DNA from 2 places in the Sutcliffiella sp. NC1 genome. Region 2 is predicted to be linked to the other one. Evidence: predicted binding sites of a transcription regulator. Region 2 holds the regulator's gene; the other holds the start of a gene.
What was found. Region 2 encodes LexA, which represses DNA repair genes until DNA is damaged. Its sites were predicted from a motif close to CGAACATATGTTCG; they were not measured.
Positions count from the first base shown of each region.

Region 1: O1A01_RS03695 (malate synthase) is a predicted target of LexA. The motif match lies at 2,033-2,046, and genes of this name have one in related genera.

Region 1 is NZ_CP115153.1:729,668-734,107, forward strand. It holds gene O1A01_RS03680 (RluA family pseudouridine synthase) at 1-75, shown strand, start outside; gene O1A01_RS03685 (hypothetical protein) at 442-585, shown strand; gene O1A01_RS03690 (CarD family transcriptional regulator) at 949-1,425, shown strand; gene O1A01_RS03695 (malate synthase) at 2,134-2,991, shown strand; gene O1A01_RS03700 (RNA polymerase sigma factor) at 3,228-3,737, shown strand; gene O1A01_RS03705 (hypothetical protein) at 3,727-4,440, shown strand, end outside.
Region 2 is NZ_CP115153.1:2,839,133-2,843,572, reverse strand. It holds gene glnA (type I glutamate--ammonia ligase) at 1-878, shown strand, start outside; gene O1A01_RS14880 (hypothetical protein) at 1,009-1,629, shown strand; gene lexA (transcriptional repressor LexA) at 1,837-2,454, opposite strand; gene O1A01_RS14870 (YneB family resolvase-like protein) at 2,591-3,265, shown strand; gene O1A01_RS14865 (DUF896 domain-containing protein) at 3,383-3,613, shown strand; gene tkt (transketolase) at 3,684-4,440, shown strand, end outside.

The DNA of each region.
Region 1 (4,440 bases), 2.1 Mb from region 2:
TGTTCTTTTCCACCTTATAATTATCCTTGGGATTTAATGAAGGATCCTTACTTAAAAGAACCGGTCATTACTTAACAAGTTTCGAAATTTACTTAACAACTTTTCAGATTTACTTAACAAGTTTCGAAATTTACTTAACAACTTTTCAGATTTACTTAACAAGTTTCGAAATTTACTTAACAACTTTTCAGATTTACTTAACAAGTTTCGAAATTTACTTAACAACTTTTCAGATTTACTTAACAAGTTTCGAAATTTACTTAACAACTTTTCAGATTTACTTAACAAGTTTCGAAATTTATTTAACAACTTTTGAAATTTACTTAACAAGAACCCAAAATTACTTAACAACTTTTCAAAATTCCTTAGCAGCAAAACAAATCAAACTGTAAAACTTACATATAATATGGTTGAAACGTCTACGTTATTGGAGGCATTTAAATGAAAAATAGAAAGCTACTTTTACTAATACTTATAATGGTAATGATCATCGCCGGAGTACTTGACCTTATATTCGAAGGGCTATTTTATCAAATGCTTCCTGAATCAGTGCAATCGATGATATCGAATAGTTTTAATAGATAAATTTATATGGAACGAAAAATAGAGTAGGTAGCCCCGCAACTAAAACAAAAATATATTATCTGTTTAGGTTAAGAAGTGGTATTCACAAAGGATGGACAAGCTGACAGTGATCTGTATCCTTTAAAAGCCGACTAAAGAGATGATTTCTGTTTTCTGCAGGAGTCATCTTTTTAAATTCCAATAATATCTTTCTTATTAGACCCTTAACCCAACAGGTTCCTCATCGCGACAACGGTTGTGCCCTAATCCTACATTTTTTAATTTTTTCAAGAAAAAGTTATTGACGATTTAAATTAATCTATGATATTATAGAAATTTTGATAAAAAATAACAACTGTGTTAAGCTTAAGAAGGTTGCAAAACATGGAGGTGGATTACTTGTTTCAAATTGGTGATAACATTGTTTATCCGATGCACGGAGTAGGTATCATTAAAGCTATTGAAGAAAAGGAAATTTCAGGAGAAAAACAACAGTATTATGTTATAACAATGTTAATTAATAATATGCAAGTTATGATTCCGAAGGGTAAAATATTGAGTTCAAGTATACGCCCGGTTACGGACATAATCGCATTAAAACACATCATACACATTTTTCAGCATGGTGAATCAGATAGATTAATGCCTTGGAAGGAAAGGTATAAAGTGAACACGGATAAATTAAGAACAGGTAACATACTAGAAGGTGCTGAAGTTGTCCGTGATTTAATGCGCATGAAAAAAGAGAAAATACTTAATTCTAGCGAAAAGAAAATGTTGAATAACGCACATGAATTTTTAATTAGTGAACTAAGATTAATGAAAGGAATTACTGAAAATCAAATAAAAAGTTTCTTTTAAGGTTACAGAACTCTCTGGAATATCCTGAATTTTTAAGAAATTATTGTTATTAAAAGTTAATCATTTTAAAGAAATTCAACTTCTTCAGCTCAAAATTAGAGCTTAAACCTCTTTTGTCATTTCTGAAAATCTAATCCATTATGATTATTTATATTTCTTTTACGAACGTTTGAAGATCACTATAATTTGTAACCTGTTTCACACTGGCACGGACAAGGAGCCGTAAGGATGAAAGAGAGGTAGGGCTTTCATTGTTTTAGGTATACAAAATATGAACAAAGTTATTATTTTTCAAAGAAAAAAACAATATTTCAACTATATATGTATGGAGTACTTCTTTTTCACTTTTTCCATATCACACCGGTAATGAAATGGTTATATATGCGGCTAGCCTTTGTTCATAAATAATATTAAATGGAAATAATAAAATTTCTATTTTACCTCAGGATAAAATATGTTGTCAATAAGAAATTTGTATTTTTTTAAGAAAAGTGTTACAATAGTCTTACAAAGGTTTTTTCAGTCGTATTCCGAATTCTTCTGTAATTTTTTACAGGCAGAGTGATGGATGCGTTTTTTTAATATCTTTTTAAACCGATGAAAAATTCAAACAGTTGTCTGAGCTTTAAAGGTAAGTTAGTTAAATAAAATGATTAATTTTCTAACTAATAGTAACCGAGTTTTTATTTTACAAGGAGGACTAGAATATTGAATTTAATCAATAAGAAAGTTACACACAAGCGTTTTGGCACAGGGAGTATAGTTGAACATAATGATTCTATTATTGAAATACATTTCGCATCGGAGAGTAAAAAGTTTGTGTACCCGGATGTGTTTGGAGAGCACTTAAAAATACATGATCAAAGTGTTGCTCATTCACTTGAAGAAATTATACAAAAAAGGGAAATGGCGCGACAGGAAGAAGAGTGGAAGAAGGAAGAGGAAAAAAAGCTTCAACGAAAAAAACACGAACTTCGCCTAGAACATGAAAAGCTTATGAAGAACCATAAACTTCATCCCGAATCACAAATGGTTTTTTGGTGTGACAATGAGGAACAGAATAGTTCTTTAACAGAGTGGAAAGTTTTTTCAGGCGAAATAAAAAGTGGTAATAACAAAGGAAAGCCAAACAAACCGATCCGTTTACACCAAAATAGTGCGGTCCTGTTAACATCAATAGATTCCGGGATGCCAGAAAAAGAGAGACGGATTTTAGGAGTCTATATGGTGAATGAAGAGTTTATCGGTAAGCTATGTGAAGATGGAAATATTCCTGCTCATTCAAAATACAAGCTCCAACTTACAGAACAAGAATCTGATCAGTTGCTTTTCTGGCAATATTACGTAAATGAAAAATCCCCCGAAAAAATGACATGGAATACCGGTAAATACCGTTATTTTGATAATATGTGGATGGCTCAAATTCTGCGTGATATCGCTTCGTTTAAAAGTGACCAGGAGCAAGAGCTGGCACAACAATTTTTCGAACATTTTTGTAGAATGAATCAAATAATACCTCAAGAATTACAAAAGCCTAACGGTGCGTTAATGCGTAATTTGGCTTAAGCCCTTTTATAGGGGAGGAACTTTTCAAAAAGCGAAAAATGTTAATGTATGAATAAAAACGATTGTTACTCTAAAGTGACAGTCGTTTTTTTTATACCTTCTTCTGTATGATAGAAACAGAGATTTTTAAATGAAGCTTGTGTTCGAGCTTTTTTATAAAATATTTAGAGAAAAGTGAAATAATTATCACCATTAATACGACTAATTACTGAATGAAAACATTGGGGGAGAAATGGATGGACAGTGATAAAATTTCCGAATGGTTCTATCAATACAGCAAAGATATATACCATTTCTTGTTATATTATGTCGGGTCAGGAGATATAGATGACTTAGTTCAAGAAGTGTTCATTCGTGCTATTAAAAGCTTCGATACATATCAATCAAAGTCTAGCGAGAAAACGTGGTTATTCTCGATTGCACGAAATGTAGGCATCGATGAGATTAGAAGAAGAAAACGGGCGAGAATGAAAACGGTGCTGGGGCTCAAGAGTTTTGAACAAAAAGAAGAGCCAACGCCAGAACTAATGCTTAAATGGAGTGAAAATAATCGCGATTTATATAAAGTAATTAATTCGTTGAAGTCTAACTATCGAGACGTCATTATTCTCCGAGCGCTTAAAGAATTATCTGTTCCAGAAACAGCAGACATTTTAAACTGGAATGAAAATAAGGTGCGTATTACGTATCATCGGGCGTTAAAAGCTTTAAAGGATAAGAGGGAGGACATTAAATATGAAAGATAATGAATGGAAAAATCCATTAATTGATGAGCTGAAGTCTCTTCCTAAACCAGACTATGAACACGAGTTTGATGAACAGAAACAAGATCAAATACACGAAACTTTGATGAAATTCTCCAATAGCTATAAAAGAAAGAAAAAGAGCAGGGAAAGATGGAAAAGGATATCCGTTGGTTTTGCAAGCATTGCCGCATTAATACTCTTTATTGTCGTTTTTATTCCATTTCATAATGAATCAAACAATGCAAACGTTGCTGATATAGAATCATTTGAACAATTTTTTCACCAAAAAATGAAGGAAATGAATAAGGGAGAACAAGACTTTTCGTATTCTCTTATTCATTCAGAGTTAAATGCGGTTCATCGTAATGACGCTATTGCTATTTTTACAGAAAATAAAAATAGTAGTGAAACGATTTATATTGCCTACTTTGAAAAACAGACTAATCAATGGGAGTGGATTCAAACAAGAGGTGCTCAGTGGGATTCTCCTGTAAATTGGTCAAGCATGAACTCAATACCATATATTTATTCAGGACTAATAAATGACCTTTCTATTCTAGAAGTGTATGCTGGCGACGTACAAGCAAAAATAATTACAATAGAAGGAGACAAAAGGTTTTGGTATGCTGTTAGCCCGATAGAAGAAGTAGAAGTGATGTTCGTGACGGAGGATGGAAAGGAGAAAATACCTCATACGGAACTA
Region 2 (4,440 bases):
AAGGCGGTTACTTTGACTTAGCTCCAACAGACTTAGGGGAAAACTGTAGACGTGATATCGTATTAGAACTAGAGGAAATGGGCTTTGAAATTGAAGCATCTCATCATGAAGTAGCACCAGGACAACATGAAATTGATTTTAAATATGCTGATGCTCTTACAGCTTGTGACGAAATTCAAACGTTTAAACTTGTTGTAAAAACAATTGCGCGTAAACACGGTTTACATGCAACGTTTATGCCAAAACCTCTATTTGGGGTGAATGGATCTGGAATGCACTGTAACGTATCTTTATTTAAAAATGGAGTAAATGCGTTCTTTGATGAAAAAGCGGAACAACAACTTAGTGAAACGGCAAAACAATTTATTGCTGGAATCATCAAGCATGCGCCGCATTTTACAGCTGTTACAAACCCAACGGTAAACTCATATAAACGTTTAGTGCCAGGTTACGAGGCTCCTTGTTATGTAGCGTGGTCAGCGCAAAATCGTAGTCCTTTAGTTCGTATTCCTGCATCTCGTGGCATAAGTACACGTGTGGAAGTGCGTAGTGTAGACCCAGCGGCTAATCCATATTTAGCAATGGCTGTTCTATTAAAGGCAGGACTAGATGGTATCAAAAATGGTTTAACTCCACCTGCGCCAGTAGATCGTAACATTTATGTAATGAACAAAGAAGAGCGTTTGGCAGAAGGTATTGTAGATTTACCGGCAACATTAGCGCAAGCTCTTGAATTATTAAAAGAAAATGATGTTATTCAATCAGCATTAGGTGATCATTTATTGGAGCACTTTATTGAAGCTAAAGAGATTGAATGGGATATGTTTAGAAGTCAAGTTCACCCATGGGAACGTGACCAATATTTAACTCAATATTAATTAGTTTAACCCCTTGATACCTATGGTGTTGAGGGGTTTCTATTTTGTGTATTGAAAAAGTAGGTAAGTTTCTTTACCAAGTTTGTCGAATGCAGTATAATCAATCATATAAATAAGGGGGACAACTATAATGAAAATTATCAAAACATTGTCAATTGCATTATTTTTAAGTTTACTTATTACGGCATGTTCTAACGATAATGCAGATGTGGCGAACACAGAAGATGAACAGCAAAAGCAAGATCAACAAGTAGCTGATGAAGAAGAACAACAATGGCAATCTAAGCCTGGTGATGTAATGGATACAGAAGGTGGTAAATTTACACTTGTTGCTCGCAACTATAAAGTAGGTAATGTTGAGGTTGGACCGTTATCCTTTCACATCCCACAAGTAGCAACATTAAGCGGGGAACTTTATGACGATTTTAAAGAATTTGTTGGTGAAGATTATATTGAATATGTGCAAATAGATATGGAAGTAGTGAATTCCTCTGAACAAGATGTTGTTATTCAAGCAGGTGATATAAAAATAACAACGAGTAATGGAGAAAAAGTCTCACCTAGTGAAAAATTGAGTGTTATAATCGATAGTGAATTTGAAAAGAGTGAAACGAAGCAAGGGTCGTTATTCTTCTTATTAGAGACTGGAAACGTCGAAGAATTAGAATGGGTAGAAGTAAAGATTCCTGCTCCAACTGATGGTAGCGGAAATGAAATTGGTGAAGAGAAGTCTTTTAAAGTAGAACTATAATGAAGTATGAAAATCAGTGGGGTGAATATCCTGCTGATTTTTTAGTTTGTATTAGCTACTACAAAATGATGTCGAATTAGCTAATAAAGCAATATCTATGTAAATAAAATATGAGTTTGTCAAAAAAAGACAGTGATAAAAACTAATTGTTTTAGTCACTTAAGAGGGTTCAAAAAGTCGATTGCTATGACTTTTTGAACCCTTTTTTTAATGTATATTTCGATAAACGCCAATAACTTTACCTAGAATGGATACATTTCGCACTATAATAGGCTCTAGAGAGGAGTTCTCTGGTTGTAATCGAATATAATCCTTTTCTTTAAAGAATCGTTTCACAGTTGCTTCGTCGTCTTCTGTCATCGCTACAACAATATCTCCATTATTAGCTGATTGTTGTTGACGAACAATAACTAAGTCTCCATCCAAAATTCCAGCTTCAATCATACTGTCTCCCATAACTTCCAACATAAATACATGCTCGTCAGGAGCAACATATCGATCAGGTAGTGGAAAATAGTCATCGATATTTTCAATTGCTGTTATTGGTTGACCAGCAGTTACTTTACCGACAATCGGAACATTCACTGCATTTACTTTAGGAATTTGCTTGTCATCTAAACTAATCACTTCAATTGCTCTCGGTTTTGTTGGATCTCTTCTAATGTATCCTTTACTTTCGAGTCTAGCTAGGTGACCGTGAACAGTTGAACTGGATGCTAACCCAACAGCTTCTCCAATTTCACGTACAGAAGGTGGATAGCCTTTTGCTTGTACTTCTTGCTTAATGAAATTTAAAATATCTTCTTGTCTTTTAGATAGTTTCATTTCCCCGCACCTCTATATGTATTATTAAGAATATTATAGCATAATTACCTATAGTATACAAACATAAGTTCGAAAAATAGCAGAATATATGTTTGCATGATAGAATAATAATAAATTTATTTGAAATGGTGATAAGATGAAAGGCGTTATTTACTGTAGAGTAAGCACAAATAAGGAAACACAAGAAACTTCTCTTGCTAGACAGAAAGAGGAGTTAAAGTTATTAGCTCAAAACAACAATATAGAAGTAATATCTGTCATTGAGGAACAAGCTAGTGGTTATAGCTTAGAGAGAGAGGGAATATATAATCTAATGGATTTGTTAGCTACCGACCCATTTGATGTACTGTTAGTACAAGATGAAACGAGAATTGGGAGGGGACATGCCAAAATAGCTTTTTTCCATTTACTAAAAAAACATAATGTACTTATTTATTCTATAATCGACAACGGTAAATTAACTTTATCAGAATCAGATTCAATGGTTTTGCAAATTGTTTCTATTGTAGAAGAATACCAAAGAAAACTACATAATTTAAAAATAAAAAGAGGAATGAAAAAAGCAGTAGAAGAAGGATATAATCCGCTGAAAAACTTAAAAAATAATCATTTAAGTCCAGGGAGAGAAAGAAAAGAAGTTCCTGTAGAAGAAATAGTGCGATTACGTCATAACAAATTAACTTTCCAAGAAATCGCCGCTACTCTTAGAGGGCTTGGATTCGATATATCTAAAGCAACGGTTAATAGAAGATATAAAGAGTACATGTTGCAGAAAGAAGATAGTACTCTTGCTAACAAAAGTGAGCTCTAGTAAGATGGAAAAGTAGCAAATTAAGAACTGTTAACTGGGGTTAGAGACATTTAATAAACCCAAAACAAAAAGGAAAATTATTTAAACTATTACGTAAAAGATAAAAGGAGTTTTAATATGCTTTCACAAGATAAAATGAAAAGAATTAATCTACTTGCAAAAAAAGCAAAATCAGAAGGTTTAACAGAAGAAGAGGCTAAAGAACAAAAAGAATTAAGAGCGGAATATGTAAAAACGTTTCGATCTTCTATGGTAGATACATTGAAATCAGTAACAATCGTCGATCCAAACGGAAATGATGTAACCCCTCAAAAATTAAAGGATGAGCAAAATAAAAAATTTCATTAAACATCCGAGTGTATTTTGTACATACTATAAATAGCATGACTAAAGAAAAGAAGAAAGAAGGTATATACGAATGACTTTAAATGTAGATCAATTATCAATTGCAACGATCCGTACATTATCTATTGATGCAATTGAAAAAGCAAAGTCTGGTCACCCAGGAATGCCGATGGGAGCAGCGCCAATGGCTTATACGCTTTGGACTAGTTTTATGAACCATAATCCAAAAAATCCTACATGGTTTAATCGTGATCGTTTTGTTCTATCTGCTGGTCATGGTTCCATGCTATTGTATAGTTTATTACATTTATCAGGATATGACGTAACAATGGACGATTTAAAGCAATTTCGTCAGTGGGGTAGTAAGACTCCTGGTCATCCAGAATTTGGTCATACACCAGGAGTAGATGCGACTACTGGACCGCTCGGACAAGGAATTGCAATGGCAGTTGGTATGGCGATGGCCGAACGCCATTTAGCTCATACATATAATAAAGAAAACTTTGAGCTAATTAATCATTTTACATATAGTATATGTGGTGATGGTGATTTAATGGAAGGTGTATCCGGAGAAGCTGCTTCTTTAGCTGCACATTTAAAACTCGGTAGATTAGTTGTCCTATATGATTCGAATGATATTTCGTTAGATGGAGATTTGAATCGCTCCTTCTCAGAAAGTATAAAGGATCGTTTCAACGCATATGGATGGCAATATGTTCGTGTAGAAGATGGTAATGACCTAAACGAAATCTCTAATGCATTGAAGGAAGCCCAATCAGATCTTAACCGTCCTACATTAATAGAGGTGAAAACGACAATTGGTTACGGGT